Regions from separate parts of the Streptosporangium sp. NPDC023963 genome, predicted to be linked through region 2. Evidence: riboswitches for the same ligand, from Rfam matches in the RefSeq annotation. Region 2 holds a riboswitch; each other region holds the start of a gene.
What was found. Region 2 has a riboswitch for cyclic di-AMP ahead of AB0F88_RS15395 (CHAP domain-containing protein). Riboswitches for the same ligand answer to the same signal wherever they lie in the genome.
Positions count from the first base shown of each region.

Region 1: linked by a shared signal. The riboswitch ahead of AB0F88_RS34095 (C40 family peptidase) and the one ahead of AB0F88_RS15395 (CHAP domain-containing protein) in region 2 are both predicted to bind cyclic di-AMP.
Region 3: linked by a shared signal. The riboswitch ahead of AB0F88_RS02785 (C40 family peptidase) and the one ahead of AB0F88_RS15395 (CHAP domain-containing protein) in region 2 are both predicted to bind cyclic di-AMP.

Region 1 is NZ_JBEZZK010000015.1:171,273-178,745, reverse strand. It holds gene AB0F88_RS34110 (FtsX-like permease family protein) at 1-2,070, shown strand, start outside; gene AB0F88_RS34105 (hypothetical protein) at 2,175-3,029, opposite strand; gene serA (phosphoglycerate dehydrogenase) at 3,315-4,904, shown strand; gene AB0F88_RS34095 (C40 family peptidase) at 5,415-6,023, opposite strand; cyclic di-AMP (ydaO/yuaA leader) riboswitch at 6,011-6,243, opposite strand; gene AB0F88_RS34090 (3-isopropylmalate dehydrogenase) at 6,384-7,430, shown strand.
Region 2 is NZ_JBEZZK010000004.1:200,292-207,764, forward strand. It holds gene AB0F88_RS15375 (DUF6716 putative glycosyltransferase) at 1-268, opposite strand, end outside; gene AB0F88_RS15380 (hypothetical protein) at 384-1,424, opposite strand; gene AB0F88_RS15385 (oxidoreductase) at 1,613-2,494, shown strand; gene AB0F88_RS15390 (TetR/AcrR family transcriptional regulator) at 2,510-3,088, shown strand; cyclic di-AMP (ydaO/yuaA leader) riboswitch at 3,788-3,926, shown strand; gene AB0F88_RS15395 (CHAP domain-containing protein) at 3,945-4,640, shown strand; gene AB0F88_RS15400 (ABC transporter substrate-binding protein) at 5,323-6,672, shown strand; gene AB0F88_RS15405 (sugar ABC transporter permease) at 6,756-7,473, shown strand, end outside.
Region 3 is NZ_JBEZZK010000001.1:665,958-673,430, forward strand. It holds gene AB0F88_RS02770 (glycosyltransferase family 4 protein) at 1-890, opposite strand, end outside; gene AB0F88_RS02775 (M48 family metallopeptidase) at 887-2,164, opposite strand; gene AB0F88_RS02780 (hypothetical protein) at 2,161-3,039, opposite strand; gene AB0F88_RS02785 (C40 family peptidase) at 3,252-3,767, opposite strand; cyclic di-AMP (ydaO/yuaA leader) riboswitch at 3,901-4,059, opposite strand; gene AB0F88_RS02790 (NlpC/P60 family protein) at 4,906-5,856, opposite strand; gene AB0F88_RS02795 (hypothetical protein) at 6,100-6,732, opposite strand; gene AB0F88_RS02800 (NYN domain-containing protein) at 6,780-7,473, opposite strand, start outside.

The DNA of each region.
Region 1 (7,473 bases), on a different contig from region 2:
AGCACCGTCGTCACCGTGGTCGGCGTCGTCGAGTCCCAGAGCGAGCCCGAAAGCCTCGAGATCGTCGCGCCCCCGGGAACCGCGCCCGACGACACCCGGGACGCCGCTACGAGCTGGCTCGTCGACACCTCCGCCCCGGTCTCCTGGCAGCGGGTTCGCGAGATCAACCAGCACGGTGTCAAGGTCCTCTCGCGAGCGGTGGTCAACGATCCGCCTCCCGCGGGGAACGGCCCGGAGGATCCGGTCCCCCACGTGCCGATGCGGACGTCGGACGTCGTGATGGTCGTCCTGGGCGCGGTCATCGTCGTGCTGGAGGTCGTCTTCCTGGCCGGACCGGCGTTCGCCGTCGGCATCCGGCGACGCCGGCGCGAACTCGCGCTGATCGCCGCGCAGGGCGGCTCGCCCCGCCACCTGCGCGGCGTCGTCCTCGCGGACGGGCTCACCCTCGGGCTCGCGGCCTCCCTGCTCGGAGCCGCGGGCGGGATCGGGGTCGGTGCGGCCGCCGCGCCGTTCGTCCACCGCGGCCCCCTGGAGGTGCCCGCCGGCCTGGTCGCGCTCGCCGTGCTTCTGGGGGTGGTGAGCGCGCTGCTCGCGGCGGTCGTCCCCGCCGTCCAGGCGTCACGGGCCGACGTGGCGGAGGTGCTGGCCGGTCGCCGGAGCCGGGTGAGGGAACGCCGTGGCCTGCCGGTGCTGGGAGCGGTGCTCCTGGCGGTGGCGATGGCGGTCATCCTTCTCGGCGCCGTCTTCCTGCAACGGTGGGATCAGCGCGTGCCGTGGCAGCCGATCAGCATGCTGCTGGGCGCGGTGCTCGGGCAGCTCGGGCTGATCCTGCTGACGCCGTGGCTGGTCGGCGTCGCCGCGCGCCTGGCCGCGCGGCTGCCGCTGCCGTTCCGGATGGCCGCCAGGGACGCCGCGCGCAACCGTGGCCGCACGGCCCCCGCCGTGGCCGCGGTGCTCGTCGCGACCGCCGTCTTCGCCACCGTGGCGGTGATGGTCTCCAGCCAGACCGCCCGGGACCGGGAGCGCTACACGCCCCAGTACGTGGGGGGAAGCACCGTCGTGTCCTCCGACGCGCCCGCCCCCGCGATCTGGCGGGAGATCAGGAAAGTCGTCGCCTCCGCCCTGCCCGGAGTGCCGTTGATCGAGGTGGGAAAGTTCGTCGGGCCCGGCTCGCGACCTGTCAACGTCGTGGTCCAGCCCGGCTGCGCGAGGGATTGCGGGGCGTTCCTCTCCCGCGCGCTGTTCCGCCCCCCGCCGATAGGCGGCGCCGACCTGGTCCGCTATTTCCTGCGTGGTCCCGATCCCGCCGCCGAGGCCGCTCTCGCCGCGGGCAAGGCGGTGGTGTTCGACCCGAGGGTGTTGCGCGACGGGAAGCTGGTCTTCACGACGGAGATCACGAAACGCGTCACGCGCTCGGTGCCCGCCGTCGTCCGGCGGCCCCCGGGCGAGCCGCTGGTGACCGCGGTACTACCCGTCTCGTCGGCGGCCGAGCTGGGCCTCGCCGTCCGCCACGACGCCCTCATCGCCGATCCGGCCGCGGTGAGCACGACGCCGCGGCAGGAGGAGCGGCTGAACGCCGCCGTCCGGGAGGTCGACTCCACCACCTTCGCCCGGGTCGAGCGGGGTTTCCGCGACGACGACATGGCGACGCTCCTCGCCTTCGCCGCCGGCGCGTCGGTCCTCGTTCTCGGGGGCACGTTCGCGGCGACCGGCCTGGCCGTGGCGGAGGGCCGTCCCGACCGCGCCACGCTGGCGGCGGTGGGGGCGGCGGGCCGCGTCCAGCGCCTTCTCGTCGCCGGACAGGCCGCGTTCGTCTCCGGCCTGGGGGTGGGGGCGGGGATGTTGGTCGGGCTGGTCGCCGGGGTGGCGAGCGTCTTCAGCGGGTTCTACCGCGCCCGGGCCTCCGGGGTCGGAACGGTGAACGACATGCCGTCCGGCCTGGTCACCCTCGTGGTCGACGTGCCCTGGCTCCTGGTGGCGGGCGTGCTGGTCGGCCTGCCCCTGCTGACCGCGCTGCTGGCCGGGCTGTGCGTCCGGACGAGGGTGGTGCTCACCCGCCGCCTGACCTGACCCGCCGTTCCGGGCCGTGCCCGGCCGCCCCCGGAGCTCCGGGGGCGGCCGGGCATCGGCGCGGGGGTCAACCCCGGCTCGCCCTGCCCGGCCGGTCGGAGCGCTCAGTCGGTGACGTCGGCGCAGACCACGTGGGCACCCAGCTCGACCATCCGCTGCTCGCTGCGCGCGTCGGCGACCCTGGCCATCAGGATCGGCGCCTCGCTCGCGGCGAGCTGCGGCAGCCGGGCGCGCACCCCGCGATGGATGTCCCTGACCACGTCCTCGGCCGCCGACATGTGCACCTTCACGTGCAGCATGATTCCCGGCGCGCCCGAGGAGGTGCTGGCCTCGGAGATCCACACGTGGTGGACGAGCGGGTAGTCGACGAGCAGCTGCGAGATCGCGGCGCGCAGCGCGGGCAGGATCGGATGGTCGCACCGGCGGTATCCCGGGTCCACCATCTGCATCGGGCCCGACAGGTGCGGCCGGGGCGCCGGGATCCACGGCTGGGAGGGTGCGGCGGGCACCGGCGCTCTCGGCGGGCGCGCGGGCGCGGGACGCGAGACCGTGGCCATCGCCCCGGTCGCGTACGCCGTCGGCGCCGCGCTCGACAGCGCGGGCGTGGGGCCGCTGCGTGTCGAGAGCAGGTAGCGCTGGAGATCCTCGATCGGCACGGCCGCGGCCGCCGGGCCCGCCGCGTCGATCACGATCTCCCGCACGCCGGTGACCCGCTGGATGTCGAGGATGGTGTCGGCGTCGCACGCCGACAGCGAGTGGCTGCCACGGTGCCGCGCGTAGGTGTCCGCCGAGGTGTACCCGAGCAGGACACGATCACCGGCCTGGGTCGTGCCGAGCACGACGGAGCGGTCGGGTCGCACGGCAACCAGGAGTCCCCATTCGGCCAGCGCCGCAAGCAGCCGGTGCGGATCGCCGTGCTGCGCGAGCACGTTGCCGAGAGCGGGGTTCCCGATGCTCATATGAGGAACGATAGGTAGTGGACCACGGCTTATCAGGGTAATCGCGAAGTTTTCCTGGGATCAATACCAACTTGAATTTTGGGTGCATGAGATCTGTCAAGGACGGGTAACCGCCTCCTGGGTCCCGAAGCCCCCTCGCGCCTCGAGGGTGTCTCCGGTGTCTCCGGGAGCGTCCTGGCCGGCGTGGGGCGTCTCGGATCGCGGGACACTCGTGAACGCGTTCACAAGCGCCGATAGACTACGTGAGGTCCGTGCACCCCTCACCGTCTAGTAAGGATCCAGCCTGTGAACAAGCCTGTCGTACTGGTCGCTGAGGAACTTTCCGAGGCCGGTCTCGCGGTTCTGGGCGCGGACTTCGAAGTCCGCCACACCGACGGCGCCGACCGTGCCCAGTTCCTGCCCGCCCTCGCCGACGTGGACGCGCTCATCGTGCGCAGCGCCACGCAGGTCGACGCCGAGGCGATCGCCAACGCGCCCCGGCTCCGCGTCGTCGCCCGCGCGGGCGTCGGTCTGGACAACGTCGACGTGGAGGCCGCCACCAAGGCCGGTGTCATGGTCGTCAACGCGCCCACCTCCAACATCACCAGCGCCGCCGAGCACACCGTCGCCCTGATCCTCGCCTCCGCCCGCAACGTCGCCCAGGCGCACTCCGCGCTCAAGGGCGGCGAGTGGAAGCGCTCGAAGTACACCGGCGTGGAGCTCGACGAGAAGGTCGTCGCGATCCTCGGCCTCGGCAAGATCGGCCAGCTGGTCGCTCAGCGACTCCAGCCGTTCGGCGTCGAGCTGATCGCCTACGACCCCTACCTGCAGCCGGCCCGCGCCGCGCAGATGGGCGTCCGGCTGGTCTCGCTGGAGGAGGCCCTGAGCGAGGCCGACTTCATCACGGTGCACCTGCCCAAGTCCAAGGAGACCATCGGCCTCATCGGCGACAGGGAGCTCCACACGGTCAAGCCGAACGTCCGCCTCATCAACGTCGCCCGCGGCGGCATCATCGACGAGAACGCCCTCTACTCCGCGATCAAGGAGGGCCGCGTCGCCGGCGCCGGCATCGACGTGTTCCCGAAGGAGCCGGTCACCGACAGCCCGCTCTTCGAGCTCGACCAGGTCGTCGTCACCCCGCACCTGGGCGCCTCCACCCACGAGGCCCAGGAGAAGGCCGGCACCCAGGTCGCGCGCAGCGTGAAGCTCGCGCTCGCCGGGGAGTTCGTGCCGGACGCGGTCAACGTCCAGGGCGGCGCCGTCGCCGAGGACGTCAAGCCGGGCCTGCCGCTGGCCGAGAAGCTCGGCCGGGTGTTCACCGCCCTCGCGGGCGAGGTCGCCACCAAGCTCGACGTCGAGGTGCGCGGCGAGATCGCCTCCCACGACGTCCGCGTGCTGGAGCTGGCCGCGCTCAAGGGCGTCTTCACCGACGTGGTCGAGGACTCGGTCACCTACGTCAACGCCCCGCTGCTGGCCAAGGACCGCGGCGTGTCGGTCGAGCTGATCACCAGCTCCGACAGCCCCGACTGGCGCAACGTCGTGACGGTCCGGGGCGTCCTCGCCGACGGCCGCGCGGTCTCGGTCTCCGGCACCCTGTCCGGGCCGAGGCAGATCACGAAGATCGTCGAGGTCAACGGCTACCAGATGGAGATCGAGCCGACCGACCACCTGTCGTTCTTCACCTACACCGACCGCCCCGGCATCGTCGGCGTGGTCGGCCGCATCCTCGGCGACCACTCGATCAACATCGCCTCGATGCAGGTGGCCCGCGACGCCAAGGGCGGCAAGGCGCTCATCGCGCTCACCGTCGACACCGCCATCCCGGCCGAGGTGATCGACCAGATCGGCTCGGAGATCGGCGCCGACAGCGGCCGCTCGGTCGACCTGGCCGACTAGCCGTACCCAGCCGTACCGCCGATGTGGCCGCCGCCCCGGAGACCGGGACGGCGGCCACTTCTCGTCTCAGCATGTGAGAAGTGTGTACACCGGGCGAGACGGCTTTCCCGCGGCCAGGTAGCCTGAAGTGAAATGCGCCAGGTTCTCGTAATTCCTACCTGCCGCGGCGAGGCCTGACAGGGGCAGGCCGGCGACTCGCCGCGGTGTCGTGGCGCGTGCCGGCTCCCAGCCCCCCGCCGCCGGTCCGTGATCCGGACCCGCGACATCAGGCCTGGTCGGAGTCCCGACCGGAGTCTCGACCACCTTCCTTGCAGGCATGCGACCGAGACGAGATTCGCCATGTACGACATGTATCCCTGGAACCGTCCCGAGGAGACCGAGGACGAGGCCATCGACGCGCTCCAGACCGCTCTGGACCGCAGGGACAACGGCGGTGCTCCCACCCGCTGAACCCGTTCTCGCCGCCGCCGGGGTCTCCACGGCCTCCCGGCGGTGATCCGCCGGCGTGTCTCATCCGCCGGGTACGGTTTCGGTCGCGAGCTCGACCCGCTTGGTCAGCTGAACCCCCTGCGGGTCGGGGCGCACCGCGCCGGCGAAGGAGTCGCGGCGCCAGGAGTCGAGTTTCTCCTCCTTGACCACGTCGCCGGTCTGCGGGGCGTGAACCATGTAGCCGGGCTTTGTGATCATGCCGACGTGGCCGAGACCGCTGAAGAAGACCAGGTCACCGGGCTTGAGATTCTTCCAGGCGATCTTCTTGGAGAAGGCGGCGTACTGGTCGTTGGTGACGCGGGGGAGCTTGATGCCGGCGGCGCCGTAGGCGCGGAGCACCAGGCCGGAGCAGTCGAAGCCGCCGTTGCCGGTGCCGCCCCAGACGTAGGGCGTTCCGCGCTTGGACATGGCCCACTTCACGGCTTTCTGCCAGGCGGGCTTGACGGCCGCGGCCTTCAGCGCGTCCTTCAGCGCGGGGGTGTTGAGCGCGGCGGGCCCGGGGGCGGGGGGCGGGGACGCGGCCAGGGCGGCGGTCGAGCTCGCGCACACCGCGGCGCCGGCGACGATCATGGAGGCGGAGATGGACAGGACGCGGGGGAGAACTGTGCCGGACAGGGTGATTCCTTCCATAAGGCCGGCCGGGTGAGCTGTCGGGCTCGGGCGTGGAGGCCGCCCTACGGCGCGAGAACGCGCTGATTCGCCCCAAGGAATCCACCTGATGACGGCCGGGAACGCGCTCCGGGGGAGGAGCGGGGCGCCCGGTGTCCGGTAGATCCCGTAAAGAGTGGTTCCCCGGCTCCGTGCGGGCCCGGTAAGGGGATGGCCCGTACGGATTAGGCATTGACGTGATTGGGAGGACCATAACGAAACCTCACGAAACGGTCAATACCAAGCAAAGACGGACAAAACGATCAAACGTCTCGCCGGGCGGATGTGTCCGGAGAATGAGACCGGTGTTCGATCACCGAGACGGACCGGTAAGGTGCCTGCATGGATTCGCGTAACATTCGCCTGGCGGTCATCCCCGGGGACGGAATCGGAGTCGAGGTCGTCACCGAGGGGCTGAAGGTCCTCGAAGCGGTCGGCACGAAGGTGGAGCCCACCACCTACGACCTCGGCGCCAAGCGCTACCACGAGACCGGCGAGACCCTGCCCGACCCGGTCCTCGACGAGCTGCGCGGATACGACGCGATCCTGCTCGGCGCGGTCGGCGACCCCAGCGTGCCCCCGGGCGTCCTGGAGCGCGACCTGCTGCTCAAGCTCCGCTTCCGGCTCGACCACTACGTGAACCTCCGCCCGGTCAAGCTCTTCCCCGGCGTCGAGACGCCGCTGGGCGGGGCCCGCCCCGAGGACATCGACATGGTCGTCGTCCGCGAGGGCACCGAGGGCCCGTACGCCGGGGCGGGCGGCGTCATGCGCCGGGGCACGCCGCACGAGATCGCCACCCAGGAGTCGCTGAACACCGCCCACGGCGTCGAGCGCGTCGTGCGCTACGCCTTCGACAAGGCGCTGGGCCGCCCCCGCAGGAAGCTGACGCTGGTCCACAAGACCAACGTGCTCACCTACGCCGGCGACCTCTGGGCCCGCACCTTCGACCGCGTCGGCCTGGAGTATCCCGACGTCCAGACCGACTACTGCCACGTCGACGCGGCCTCGATGTTCTTCGTCAGCCAGCCCGAGCGCTTCGACGTGATCGTCACCGACAACCTCTTCGGCGACATCCTCACCGACATCGGCGCGGCGATCGCCGGTGGCATCGGCCTGGCGGCCAGCGGCAACGTCAACCCCGACCGCACCGCGCCGAGCATGTTCGAGCCGGTCCACGGCAGCGCCCCCGACATCGCGGGCCAGGGCAAGGCCGACCCGACCGCCACGATCCTGTCGGTCGCCATGCTCCTCGACCACCTGGGCCTGGCCGCCGAGGCCGCCAGGGTCGAGCAGGCCGTCGCCGGCGACCTGGCCGAGCGGCCGGCCGGCAAGGCGGGCCGGACCACCCGCGAGATCGGCGACGACATCACCGCCCGAGTAGCCGGCTGAGGAAGCCGCCCTCCTCGACCCCGACGCGCCTGGCGGCTCACCC
Region 2 (7,473 bases):
CGACCAGCACGTCCACCACGGGCCCCGTGCAGGCCACGAGCACCACGTCGGGCCGCAGACGCTCCGCGGTCCTGCGCAGCGCGCGGGCCGACAGCACGGGCGGGTCGGCCGCCGAGCCGGCGACGGCTGCCTGGATCTGCGCCGGCGACGGGGTGATGGGGGTGCGGATGACCGCCAGCTCCGTCTCGCAGCCCGAGGGCAGGTCCCTCAGCAGGCAGGCCGCCCACTTCAGGTAGGAGTCGGAGTCGGCCACGGCCAGGACCTTCAAGGAGAACCTCCGGCGGGGAATCCCCGGTTTCGCGCGGTTTTCGTACGGTTTCGTGTGGAGAGAAGTGCGGCGCGCGTCCCGCGAGCGGCGGGCCCGCCGGGCGCCGGCCGCGGGGTCATGGCCCGGTGACTCCCGTGTCGTGATGGGCGAACCTCGACAGGTGGGAGCGGAGGGAGGGAACCGCCTCGGCCGTCCACCACTCGTCGGGGACGTCCACCGTCTCCACGGCGACGCCCCGGGCCGAGAGCAGCACCCGCAGGGAGGTGACCGCGGTGGACGGCAGGCTCAGCACCCGCTGCTCGGCGGCGAGCCCGCGCAGGGTCATCTCTGCGGGGGTCCCGCCGTCGTAGACGGTGATCCCCGGCTGCTCCCCGACCCGGGCGAGGTCGTCGGGATCCTCGCGGCGGTGCGGGAAGTAGGCCACCGGACCGTCCGAGCCGAGCCCGGCCAGCCAGCTGAAGTAGCGGTCGCGGTGGATCAGGCCGTTGCGGACCAGCGAGGTGCCGAGGACGACGGTGCGCTCCTCGGGACGGGGCGCGCGCAGCGGCTGGGAGCGCAGCCAGGCGAAGTCGTGGGTGACCAGCTCGGCTCCCCCGGCGCGTACGGCCTTCGCCAGGTCGGGGGGCACGGGCAGCGCGGTGAAGATCGACAGCCGCCCCGAGCGGGCGGCGGCGCGCAGCCTGAGCCCGGCCGCCGCGCCGAGGGCGGTCCTGAGCCTTCCGGCCTTCCCCCTGGCCCTCAGCAGGGGCGTTCCCATCCTGCCGGTGAGCAGTTCCAGGAGCCGGATGGTGGCGAGCCCGTCGTCGACGATCACGATCCGGCCCGGGAGCGCGGTGAGCCAGCGGAACTGGACCTTGCCGGAGAAGGCGTCGCCCACCACCCAGGTCTCGCCCCGGCGCGGCCGGGGCATGTCCGGCCTGGCCGCGGTGAGCTCCAGCCCGCTGGGCAGGGCGAGACGGCCCAGCTCGCGGCCCGTCACGGCCAGCGGGCGGAGTTTCGCCCTGGGCACGAGATGGCTGCGGGCACCGAGCAGCCCGGCATGATGGGCCTCCACCGCGCAGAGCATCTGCAGCGGGGACTCCACCCAGGCAACGGCCGAACCCTGTTCCCGCGCGTGGTCTCGGCCGTCCTCCACGCCGGGCGATGACCCGTTCACGACTGCCACAACCTAACCCGGTGTCCTTAAGCGCCCGGGAACTGCGGATGAACAGCCGACCACGCGTGCTTGTGGGTGATCTTTCCGGCCTTTACCGTGGTGTACGGAACGGTTTCGTACACTTCGTGGTCCGGTACGGATCCGTCCTTCGATTCGGAAGATCCGTCAATCCGGAAGAGGAGCGAGCGATGTGGACAGCTGACGAGATCCCCGACCTGACCGGCTCCGTCGCGGTGGTCACCGGGGCGAGCGGCGGCATCGGCGTGCCGACGGCGCTCGAGCTGGCCAGGCACGGCGCCCGGGTCGTCCTGACCGCGCGCGACGCGGACAGGGGCCGGGCCGCGCTCGACGCGGTCAGGGCGGCGGTGCCGGGGGCGGCCGCGGAGGTGAGGGCGCTCGACCTGGCCGACCTCGGCTCGGTGCGCGCGTTCGCCGAGACGGTCGACGGGCCGCTCGACCTGCTGGTCAACAACGCCGGGGTGGGGCCGATGCCCCGGCGGACCACCGCCGACGGTTTCGAGACCCAGCTCGGCGTCAACCACCTGGGGCACTTCGCGCTGACCGGGCTGCTCATGCCACGCCTGCTGGCCGCCCCCGCCGCCCGGGTGGTCACGGTCTCCAGCGACGCCCACGCCGTCGGCGCGATCGACTTCGACGACCTGGCTCTCGACCGCCGGTACGGCAGGTTCTCCGCCTACGGCCGTTCCAAGCTGGCCAACCTGCTGTTCGCCCTGGAGTTGCAGCGCCGCGCCGACGCCTCGGGGACGGCCCTGCTGAGCCTGGCGACCCATCCGGGCATGACGGCCACCGGCATCATGAAGGCCGGCGCCCTCTCCCGCCCCCTCAACGCCCTGCTGCGCCTGGCGCTGCAGCCGCCCGCCAAGGGCGCCCTGCCGTCCCTGTACGCGGCGACCTCCCCCGAGGCGAGGGGCGGGCAGTACGTCGGGCCGGGGCCGAAGGTGCTGCGCCCCTCGCCGAGGGCGCTGGACGCGGCCGTGGCGGCGAGGCTCTGGGAGAGGTCGGAGGAGCTGACCGGCGTACGATTCTGGGAGATCAGGCAGCACTCGTGAACCACCGGAGGCACCTTGCGTCTCGATCCCGCGCGGGAACGGGCGATCCTCGACGCGACTTCGGGCCTGCTGTCCGAGGTCGGATACGACCGGATGTCCGTCGACCAGATCGCCAGGCGGGCCAGCGCCAGCAAGGCCACGATCTACCGTCGCTGGCAGGACAAGGAGGCGCTGGTCGTGGACCTGATCTGCAACCACCTTGAGATCGAGGTCGCGCCGCCGCCCGACACCGGGACGATGCGCGGGGATCTGATCGAGGTCGTGGACGGGTTCTGCCGGATCCTGGAACGGAGACACTCGATGATCTTCGGCCTGTTCCCCGCGCTCCTCACCTCCCCCGACCTGGCCGCCGCCCTGCGCGACAACGTGCCCCGCGCCGACATCACGGGCACCACCCCGCTGCTCGACCGCGCCAGGGAGCGCGGCGAGCTTCCGGGGCCGGTGGACGCGGCGGAGCTCAGGAAGGTCACCGAGGCGCTGGTGTGGTACCGGCTGTTCTTCACCGGAAAGCCGCTGGACCGGGAGTTCGTCGAGGAGACGGTCGACCGCTTCCTGCTTCCGCTGTTTCGCGCGTGGTCCGGCCCCGCGACCTGAGCGGACACCTTCCCGGAACGCGCTCCCCTGCGCCGCGCGCCTTTACCTTCGCGGACGACGAGGCCTCCTGGAAAGCGGGTTCCTTTACCTCCCGCCTTTACCTTCGCGGGCGTCGGGCCCCTCCGGGAGCACGTTTCTTTACCCTTCGGGCGGCCAGTCCCGCCGACGGCCCGATCGCGCCCATCCCCACCGCCCTGAGCTGCGGAAACCCCGTCAGGCACGGGCAAGCGGCCGCCGGATCCCGCGCGCCCCGCCCTGACCCCCATGGGAGAACCCCTACCATCCGAATACTTTTTACCATCGAATGCCTGTTCGATAATCCGAGAGCACGCCACCTCGGACCAGGGGGCTCGCCCGCACGTCACAGCACCTCCCGGCCGGCGGCTCGCAGGCGGGTCCGGAAACCCGGGATCGCCGCGAGGACAGGGGATCCCGGCCTCGGCGAGGCGCCCTCCCGCCCGCCGGGAAGGGGCGCGGCCGGCACGGTCCCACCCCGCCCCCCGGGCCGGACGGCACCCCGCGACACCGGCCCGGTTCGGACGTATTCCCAAGCCAGGGCAATATGTCCTACTTGTAATCGTCTGTCCCCCTGGCGTACCTTCGTCCTATTCATGGCAATTGCCTAGGTCTATCCAGGTCTGTGCATTGCCGTCACATTGCCCGACTGTGTCCCACCTGGCGGAGACCTTCCGCCGCTGGTGGGCGCGGCCGCCGAATCCGCGAGGTCTGCGGAACCGGGGAACCACGTTCCTGGGGTGAATCAGCGCACTCGTGCGCCGTAGGGCACTTCCCAGCCCGAACCCGTCAGCTAACCCGGTAGGCGGAATGGAAGCGAAGCAAGGAGTCGAACCCCCGTATGGCTAAGCATCGCCTCATCTCCACCCCCCGCGCGGCATGCGCCGTCCTGGGTGCCTGTATCGCCCTGACGACCGGCACCACCGGCGTCGCCCTGGCCGACGGCCACGGCGTCGTGAACGCACCCCCCGTCGACACCAAGGCACAGGATTCCAAGGCCGCCAAGACCCCGCTCCAGATCGTGGCCGAGAGGCTGCCCAAGGTCTCCGCGGCGAAGGTCCTGGACATCGCCTCCAAGCAGATCGGCATCCGCGAGAACTCCCAGGGCGGCGGGACCAAGTTCCACTCCTGGTACATGTCGAGCCCTCGCGCCAAGGAGACCCTCGCCCGCGACGGCGGCAACACCGTGTACGACTACGCCAACGCCCCCTGGTGCGCGATGTTCGTCTCCTGGGTCGGCGAGATGGCCGGCATCCGCCCCACCATGGGCTGGGACGCCTACACCGTAGCCCACGCCGAGTGGTTCAAGGACAACGGCCACTGGGGCACCATCCCCACCCCCGGCGCCGTCGTCTACTTCGACTGGGACGGCGGCAAGAGCATCGACGGCATCGACCACGTCGGCTTCGTGAAGAAGGACAACGGAGACGGCACGATCACCACGATCGAGGGCAACACCGGCAACGGCGACGTCGAACAGCGCGTCCGGCCCGTCTCCCAGGTCGTCGGCTACGGCTACCCCGTCTACTCCAGCTGACCCCGCACCCGCCGCCCGCGCCCGCCGTCCCCCGCGGCGCGGGCGTCCCGGCCCCCCGCCGGTGAACGGCCGCCCGATCCCCCGCTCCCGGGGGCGCCGCTCGAACGAGCGGCGCCCCCGGGAGCTTTCCGCGTCCTCCCCATCCCCATCCCGGCGACGCTCGCCGCAGCGCCCCTCCCCCACGCCCGCCCCGGCGGCCCCCCTCTCGCGTCCCTCCCCCACGCCCGCCCCGGCGGTCCCCCTCTCGCACCCCTCCCCCACGCCCGCCCCGGCGGTGGCGGCACCCGCGCTCGCGCCTCTTCCCCGCGTTCCCCGCGTTCCCCGCGCTTGCCCTGACACCCCCTTGACAGCCTTCCGCCGCCACCGCCGAGGGCGCCCGCGGCGGCCACCGTCCCGCACGGACACGAAATGCCCCGACTGTATGTCCGTGAGATGGGAGCGCTCCCAATCACCCTGATGAGGCGTTTGTGCACCTTCGATACCGATAGTCCTGCCTAAAACAGCCGGATGTAACGGTTGAGTTTCGGCATATTGACGTCCTGGTTGCCTATCGTCCACTCTTCGTGGGAGCGCTCCCAAAGCACATTGAGGAACGACCTCGTCGCGAGGACCGCGTTTGTCGGGGACCGGCCCGCGATGTCGCCTCCCAATGATTCGGGCGACCACCTGAGAGGGGTCCGTAATGTTGAACAACAAGCGGCACGGCAAGCTGGCCGCCGTCGCGGTCATGGCGGCCACCGCCCTGGCCATCACGTCGTGCAGTTCCAGCGAGCCGCCCGCGCCCGCAGCCGGCACCGGTTCCGCCGCTCCGGCCGAGCCGGTGACCATCACCGTGCACACCTTCGGCGGCGGCGAGAACTTCGGCTACGACAAGGCCGTGGAGAAGTGGAACGCGGCGAACCCGAACATCCAGGTCAAGTACCAGAACCTGACCGACCGTTTCGAGGACGTCTACCTCCCGCAGCTGCTCCAGCGCCTGCAGGCGGGCAGCGGCGCGGCCGACATCATCGCCCTGGACGAGGGCGCGATGGGCCTCATGAAGGCCCGCCCGCAGTTCTTCACCGACCTGGCCGAGTACGGGCTGGACAGCCGCAAGGCCGACTTCCCCGCGGCGAAGTGGGACAACGGCATCAACGCCGACAACAAGCTCTTCGCCCTGGGCACCGACATCGGCGGCATGACCATGTGCTACCGCAAGGACCTGTTCGAGAAGGCGGGCCTGCCCACCGACCGCGAGGAGGTCGGCAAGCTCTGGCCGGACTGGAACGCTTTCAAGGCGATCGGCGAGAAGTTCAAGGCCGCCAACCCCGGCAAGACCGATCCCAAGTTCATTGACGGCCCGAACACGCTCTACAACGTGATCCTGTCGCAGGAGGCGCCGAAGAACGGCAACATCGCCTACTTCGACAAGGAGAACAAGCTCGTCATCGAGACGAACCCGGCCATCAAGACCTCCTTCGACACGGTGAAGGCCTTCAGCGAGGCGGGCCTGACCGCCAAGCTCGCCTCGTTCAGCCCGCCGTGGAACGCCGCGATCAAGAAGGGCGCCTTCGCGACCATGGGCTGCCCGGCCTGGATGCTCGGCGTGGTCTCCGGTGCGGCCGGTGACGGCAACAAGGGCAAGTGGGACGTCGCGTCCGTGCCCGGCGGCGCCGGCAACTGGGGCGGCTCGTACCTGGCCATCCCCAAGCAGAGCAAGCACCCCAAGGAGGCCGCCGAGGTCCTGAACTACCTCACCGGCAAGGAGGGCCACGTCATGGCCTTCCAGGAGGCCGCGGCCTTCCCGAGCTCCATCCCCGCGCAGCAGGACCCGGCGGTCGCCGACCTGAAGAACGCGTTCTTCAACGACGCGCCGACCGGCCAGATCTTCGGCGCCTCGGTCAAGGACCTGCTGCCCGTCTTCCTCGGCGAGAAGCACGCCCAGGTCAAGACCTCGGTGGAGAAGGTGCTCGAGGGCATGGACCAGGGCTCGGTCCCCTACGACCAGGCCTGGACCAAGTTCCTCGAGGCCGGCGTCAAGGCAGCGGGCTGATCCCCGTACCGACCCGCATCGGCCCGGCTGCGGTTATCCCGCGGCCGGGCCTGTCGCCTGCCCCCGCTGAAAGGCTCTGATCGATGACATCGTACGTCGGCTCCCCGGCCGGGCGCCGCGGACCGAGTCGGGGCAACGGGTGGGCCCGGTTCGACCTCCGGGCGACCCCCTACTTCCTCGTCTCCCCATATTTTCTGCTCTTCGCCGTCTTCGGCATCTTCCCGCTCGGCTACACCCTCTGGGTCTCGCTGCACGAGTGGGAGCTCGCCGGGGACAAGACCCTCGTCGGCCTCGACAACTACATCGAGCTGATCACCGACGAGGCCTTCTGGAACGCGGTTTTCAACACCCTCGGCATGTTCGTCATGTCGACGATCCCGCAGCTCGTCCTGGCCCTTCTGCTGGCCAACGCGCTCAACAAGCGCATCCGGGGACGGCTCTTCTTCCGCCTCGGCGTGCTGCTGCCGCTGATCACCTCCGTCGTCGCCGTCGCGGTGGTCTTCACCCAGCTGTACGGGCGCGACTACGGCATGATCAACTGGTTCCTGAGCTTCTTCGGGGTCGACGCGATCAACTGGCAGAACGAGAAGTGGTCCTCGTGGATCGCGATCTCCACGATGATCGACTGGCGCTGGACCGGCTACAACGCGATCATCCTGCTGGCCGCCATGCAGACCATCCCCAAGGACCTCTACGAGGCCGCCGCCATCGACGGCGCCACGCCCAGGCGGCAGTTCTGGCAGATCACCATCCCGATGCTGCGCCCGACGATCGTCTTCGTCGTGTTCATCTCCACCATCG
Region 3 (7,473 bases), on a different contig from region 2:
ACGGGCAGGCCGCTGGCGGAGGCCTCCAGGTAGACGATGCCGAGTCCCTCCACGTCGACCCCGCCCAGGCGGGTGCGGCACGGCATGGCGAACACGTCACCCGCGGCGAGGTAGCCGGGCAGCTCCGCCTCCGGCACCGGGCCGGTGATCCTCACCGAGCCGCCCATCGGCCGGGCCAGCCGCTCCAGGGTCCTGCGGTACGGGCCCCCGCCGACGATCAGGAGCACCGCGCCGGGCACGTCCCCGACCACGCCGGGCCAGGCCCGCAGAAGCGTGTCCTGGCCCTTGCGCGGCACCAGCCTGGACAGGCAGACCACCACCGGCCGCTCCCCCAGGCCGAGGCGCGCGCGCACCCGCCCCCCACCGGCCCCCGGATGGAACACCCCGGTGTCGACGCCGGGCGCGAGGCGCACCAGTTTGTCCGCCGCTATCACCCTGGCCAGCCGCCGCCGGGTGTACTCCCCCAGGTAGGTGACCACGTCGGCATCCGCCCCGATCCTGGCGAGCACCCGGCGGCCGATCGGGATCCCTGCCCAGCCCGCCTCGTGGCCGTGGGTGACCATGACGACGCGACGGGCCCCGGCCTCGCGCATCCGGGGCGCGAGCAGCCCGAGCGGCGCCGCCGCCCCGAAGACCACGGTGTCGCACCCGAACTCGGCGACCAGCCCGGCGGCCCGGCGGGCGACGGCGGGCGTGGGCAGCATCAGCGAGGTCGGGTGCCGCACGACGGGGTACGGCTGGCGCAGGTCGAAGGCCGCGCTGCCGGCCCACCGGGGGGCGTAGACGACGACGGAACCGGGCGGGCGGCGGGCGATGAGACCGTACACGAACGACTGGATCCCCCCCGCGCGGGGCGGGAAGTCGTTCGTGACGACCAGCGTGCGGCTCACGGTTCGGGGAGGCCGTTCAGCCTCGCCCAGGATCGCGCCAGGGCGATGCGCTGCGGCGTCGTGGGGTGCGATGCATAAAGTACATATTCGACTAGATCGGGCGACAAATCCGAAATATTGGTAGCCGCCAGTCTTTTCTGCATGGCGACGAACGTCGCCGGGTCCCTGGTCAGGTCCAGCGCGTGCACGTCCGCACGAGCCTCGATCTGCCTGCTCACCAGGTTCTGGGCCGGTCCCGACAGGACGGTGGCCAGGCTCAGCAACCCCATGACCAGGCCCACCGCCCTCGGGTCGCCGAGGGAGGAGATCCCCGCCCTGCGCCGTACGCCCCCCGCGGAGGTCACCGCGTAGAGAAGGCACGCCCCGAACGCCGCGCCCAGGCCGCCGACGAGCGTTCCCGACAGCACGTCGCCCGCCTTGGCGTGGCCCAGCTCGTGGGCGACCACCAGCTCGACCTCGCCGGCGGGCGCGCGGAGCAGCGTGTCGTAGACCACGATCCTGCGGGTCGCGCCGAATCCGGAGACGTACGCGTTGAGCGCGGTGGTCCGCCGGGAGGCGTCGGCGACGAGCACGTTCTCGACCGGCACGCCGTCCCTGGCGGCCATGGCGAGCAGGTCGTCGCGGAGTTGCCCGGCCTCCAGCGGCCTGAAGTCGTTGAAGACCGGCTCGATGAGCACCGGGTAGGCGAAGGAGGCCACCACGGTCAAGACGAACGCCCCGGCCGCGGCGGGGATCCACCAGCGCCGGTAGCGCCGCGCCAGGGCGATCACCGCCAGCACCATGATCGCGGTCAGCGCGGTGCCGATGCCGGTGCTCTTGGCCCGGTCGGCCGCCCAGGCCGGCCAGGCCTGGGTGGACAGCCCGAAGTCGCGCAGGTGGCTCTCCGACCACATCCCCAGGGGCCAGCGCAGGATCGCCACGGCCACCGACAGCGTCAGCACGCCGAGGAGCGCCCGCAGCCACCAGGGGCCCGGCAGCCGGCCGGCGAGCCGCGCGCCCAGCGGGGTGGCGACCAGCACCCCCGCCACGACCAGCGTCAGGCCGAGCGACAGGTAACCGGGAACGCTGACCAGCGCGTCGAACGTCCCGGCCCTGGCGATCTGCTCGGCGGTGAAGTCGCGGGCCGGATCGGGGACGACGGCCGGGGCCCCCTCGGGCAGCGCCCTCCAGGGCGTGGTGAACGCCACGACCGCCAGCGTGACCACCCCCAGGACGGCCAGCGCCCACCCCGCCGACCGCACGCCCGCGGGCGTGTCCGTCGTGCTCAGCGTCACGTGAGTTCCTCCCTGAGGTAGTCGCGCCAGGCTCGGGTGAACTCGGCCACCGGCAGGCCCAGCGTGCTCTCGACATCGCTACCGTAGAGCCTCACCAGGGCCTTCTCCCCGAAGCGCTCCGCGACGAACCGGCAGGCGAGCCACGCCTCCTCGTACGCCTGCGCGAGCCTCGGCGCGCCGGGGGCGAAGTCGGCCGGGCCGGGGAGCCGGGCGGGCAGGGCGCCCGAGCGCACCTCGGCGGCCAGCTCGGCGGCGGCCGTGCGCACCGCGATCCCGGCGTCGCGGTAACCCGCGTAGTCGGCGAAGCCCTCCGACAGCCACATCGGCACCCGGCCGCCGCGCGTCGCGCCGGTGGCCACGTGGGCGAGCTCGTGGGTGATCACCACGTCCCTGCCGGTCGCGGTGAGCCGGGCGTACCCCGACGGCAGGACGATCACCCGGTCCGCGGTCGCCATCGCGGCCAGGCCGCGGGTGCTCCCGGCCCCGGCGAGCGCCGCGGCCTCGGCGTCGGTGGCGGGGAAGAGGACCACCGCGGGGACCGGCCCCCAGATCGCCGCGATCGTCGCGCGGGCCCGGTCGGCCCTGGCCGCCAGGTCCCGCAGGACGGCGGCCGGGACGCCGTGGCCGATCACGAGGGAGTACTCGCCCCGGACGGTGACCGCGGCGCCCGGCCACAGGTCGCGGGGATCGCGCGGGCTACGGGAGGCGTACGGGACGCGCGAAGGGGTCCGGGCGCCGTACGGGTCAGGGGGACGGGGGGCGCGCGGGAGGGGCGCGGCTCCGGCCAGGAGAGGTCCCGTCCCGGCGAACGGACCGGCGCTCATCAGCGCCAGCATCCCGGCGAGCACGGCGCGGCGCCCTTTCGGGACGGACATACGAGCCGATGGTACTCGACCGGCATGGAGCGGCCCCGGCCCTCCTGGTGGAGGGCCGGGGCCGCTTTTCCGTGCTCGGGCGCGTGCTCGGGCATGTGCTCGAGCGCGTGCCCGGACGCGGGCTCAGGCTCAGGTTCCATACCTGGGCTCCGTGCTCACGCGTGGATCCCGGGCTCCGCGCTCACGCGCGGACCTTGGGCTCCGTGCGGGGCTCAGGCCCCGGGCCGTACCGCTCCGGCGAAGGAGGACCTGTAATAGCCCGCCAGCCTCACGATACGGACCGTCTTGCCGCTGCTCGGCGAGTGGACCATCCTGCCCTTGCCGACGTACATGCCGACATGGCCCTTTCCACTGAAGAACAGCAGGTCACCGGGGTGCAACTTGCTCCACGAGACCTTTTTCCTGATCGACCTGTACTGGCTGTGCGTGATCCTGGGAAGGGACACGCCCGCCTTCCGCCAGGCGTACCGGACGAGCCCCGAGCAGTCGAACGCTCCGGGACCGGAGGCTCCCCACCGGTACGGATCGCCGATCTGCTTCTTGGCCGCCGAGACCGCCTTACCGGCCCGGATCCTCTGCAGTGCCGCCCTGCTCTTTTTGGCCTTGCCCTTGGCCTTGACCTTGGTCTCAGCCTTGGTCTCGGCCTGAGAGGCGGTCTTGTTGGTGCTCTCGGCCTTCTCTGAGACACCGGCCGCGCTGTTGACCAGTATCTCGGAGGGGCCGTCCACCGCCTGCGCCGCCGTGGGCCCCAGGGTGACCGCTCCGGCTGAGGCGGTCAGGGTGAGGGCGATGCCGCCGAGGGAAAGGCGGAAAAGGCGCGACAGACGGGGGTTGTACGGGGTGGTAGACAGGATTTCTCCTTGGGACTTCCACTGATGCCTACCGGGTTAGCTGACGGATTCGGGCTTGGAAGATGCCCTACGGCAAAACGCGCCGATTCACCCCTGGCCACGCTGTATCGGGCCTTTTGGGTCCCCGGTTCCATGCCTCCTGGCTGCATAGATTCGGCGGGCCGCCGTGATGAGCCCTGCCCCCGGGTGGGGGCACGGCGGCCGGTTGGATTTCTATAGGGACACCGGCCCGAAGACCGACATTCGCCGCGACGGCGTGGCTTGCACGTCGCGACGCCAGAAGTTACCCCGATCTCCAACTTTCGGCAAAGCATTCGCCAAATTGGGAGATCGACAACCCCTCTTGATCTTCCTGTTACCCCTGCTTAATGGCTATTTATGCTATTGAGATATGACTCTCGTCACACCCTTCTCGCCAGTCCAACAAATCACGATTTATGTAATCTTCATCACACTCACCGCCGATGGAGCGGTCCCGCATGATCCGGCCGGGTGACCTCAGCGCCCGACGCGCGTGCAGGCGCCGTGGACCGGCTCCCGGAAGTCCGCCCGACGATCTCGAGTCCGGCGGCGTCGAGCATCGGTCCGGGCAGCCGCCCGAAGGTGCCGTACTCGGTGCGCAGACGCTCGGCACAGTCGTCGCGGGTGTGGCCCAGCGCGGGCGTGACCCAGCGCGGGCGTGACCCAGCGCGGGCGTGACCCAGCGCGGGCGTGACCCAGCGCGGGCGTGACCCAGCGCGGGCGTGACCCAGCGCGGCATCGCCCGCCACGCCGTCGAGCCGACGGCCGAGCACGGCGTCGGAGTCGGAGTCGAGGCGCTCGGGACCGGCGCGCGCTCTTCGGGCGTCCGTGGTTTGATCATGTCCCGATGCCGGATGTGCCGCCGCGTCCGGCACATCCGGTTTCCCTGCGTCTCGTCAGGCGCGAGACGGGGCCGGCACATCCGGTTTCCCGGCGTCCCGTCAGGCGCGAGACGGGGCCGGGACGTCCCCGGCGGGAGCGCGGCCCGGCCCGGTCAGGGGCGGACGGCTCCGACGATGCGGCGGCCGTAGGCGGACAGCGGGACGACCTTGACGACGTCGCCGGTCTGCGGGGCGTGCACGATCTGGCCGTTGCCCGCGTACATGCTGACGTGGCCGAGACCCTCGCTGAAGATGAGGTCGCCCGGCTGGAGCTCGCTCAGCGAGACCTTGCGGCTCGCGCCCCAGCTCCACTGCTCCCAGGTCGTGCGGGGGAGGCTGACTCCCCCGCTGCGCCAGGCGCTCTGGACCAGGCCGGAGCAGTCCCAGCCGCGCGGGCCCGTGCCGCCGTACTGGTAGGGCTTGCCGACCTGGGCGAAGGCGAACTGCAGGGCGGCGCGGGCGTTGCCCGAGGCGGAGCCGTTGTACTGGATCCCGGCGCTCTCGGGGTTACCCGTCCTGAAGGCGTTGAGCTCGCGCAGGATCTTCGTCTGGGCCTTGACCATCTTGTCGGCCTTGGCCTTCTCCCTGGCCAGCTCGTCACGCGTCTCGTCGGCCTCGGCCAGCGCCTTCTTGGCCTGGTCCCGGCTGGTCCGCAGCACCTTGGTGGCCTCGTCGAAGGCGTTCAGGGACTGGGCGCGGGAGGTGGACATCTGGTCGGCGGCGGCCAGACCGCTCAGCAGGGCGCCGGGGTCGGTCTGGTAGATCATGCCTTCCCAGCCGTTGACCACGCCGACCTGGTAGGTGCTGACGGCCATCGTGACGAGCTCCTTGCGCAGCCCGGCCACCTGCTCGTTCTGGCGGGTCAGGTCATCGTTGAGCGTGTTGTACTTCTTCCTGGCCCGCTTCCACTTCTCCGAGGCCTGGTTGTACTTCTCGACGACCTGGTCGGCCTGCTCGTTGAGCTTCTCCAGCTTCTTCTTGGCCTGGGCGGCCGTCGGCCTCGGATCGGCGGCCGCTCCGCCCACCGGCAGCGTCAGCAACGCGAGAGCGAGCCCGGCCGCCACCGGTATCCGAATCAGTCCAACCGGCAAACCCGCCACGGCCACGTCAACGCCTCCCGACTGCACCAGACCTGCGGCGAATAGTACAGAAGAAGTAATGATTGACTCACCTTTTTGCCGGGTTTGCTCCTTAATCTCAGGTGAACCCCTTTACCCGCGACTTACCCGCGACCGGCGGCGCCCGTCTCACGACCGGCGGCGCCCCGGCCACGGGGGGCCGTCCGCCCCGGACCCCGCCAGGTCTCGCTACCGGCAGGTGGCGATGTCGCAGATCTTGGCGGTCATCTTCCTCGCGTCACGCAGCTGAACGGTCCAGTCGCTCTTCGCGGGCTTGGCGTACTCACCCGCCCAGAGGTAGACCACGACGGCGTTGCCCTTCCTGACCAGCACGCTCCGGTCGCCGCCCACCCCGGCCTTCTTCCCGTAGTAGACCTGCCCGGAGATCCTCAGCGCCTCGTCGCCGAGCCCGGTCAGGCGCGAGGAGGCGTAGCGGTAGCCGGAACCCGAGCCGGTCCTGCCTCCGCACCTGGTCAGGGCGGCGCGCACCTGGGCGACGGCCGAGACGGCCGAGGCCCGCGAACCGTACAGGACCACCTGCTCGACCTTCATGAAGTCCGGCACGCCGGTGAAGGTCACCGTCCGAGCGGCCACCCGGCCGGTCGCGGCCAGCGTGCTCCTGTCACACGGGTTGACGGCCAGTTTCGCCTTCGCCGAGTTGCCGACCTTCCAGTTGGTCTCGGGGTCGTCGTCCTTCCTGGCGGCGTCCTTCTCGTACAGCAGGAAGCCCTTGGGGATGGCGGCCGTCGTGGCCGCCGCGGGCGTGGTCACGGTCGCTCCTACGGCCAGGACGGCGAGGGCGAGCGTTATGATCTTCTTCATCGAATCAAACCTCCTGGGTGATCCGATGCGCGGCGACCGTGAAAGGTTTACGCGCGACCCAGACGGCGGAGAAGAAGCACCGAGGGCACCGGCCTGGCGCCCATCCTGCGGACCGACTCGGCCACCTCGCGATCCGAGGAGACCACCGCGACCGCACGCCCCGCGGGCTCGGCGCGGACCAGCTGGCGGATCAGGTCGTCGGCGATCTGGTTCGGGGCGCTGAACATCACGCGCACCCCCCTGGGCGCCGACACCGGGACCGGCCCGTTCAGCTCGGCGCCGTCGAAGACACAGGTCAGCTCGGTGCGGGTCTGCGCGTAGAGCGCGCCGAGACCGGTGAGGAGGCGGGTGCGCTGGTCGGCGAGGGTGAACGTGCCGTAACCGGTCTTGGTCACGTTGTAACCGTCGACAATCAGGTGGATCTGCGGCAGCGCGAGCAGCTGGTCGAGCAGGGCGGGGTCGTCGTCTGCGAGCGCCCGCGCGGGAACCGCCTGGACCCCCTGCCTGCCGGGCGCCACCGAGGCCACCGAGTCGGCGGGGCGGTGGATGCCCGAGGGCAGGGCGAGCTCCCTGCGCAGCCCGGCGGCGGCGTCCTGCAGGGCGTCGAGCAGCATGCGCACCTTGGTGTCCTCCACGCTGCGGCCCTCGCGGGCGGCCCTGCGCGTCGACTCCAGCTGCCGCTCGGCGTCGGCCAGCCGCTCGCGCAGGCGGCGCAGCTCGCTCTCCACCGTGCTCCCCGCC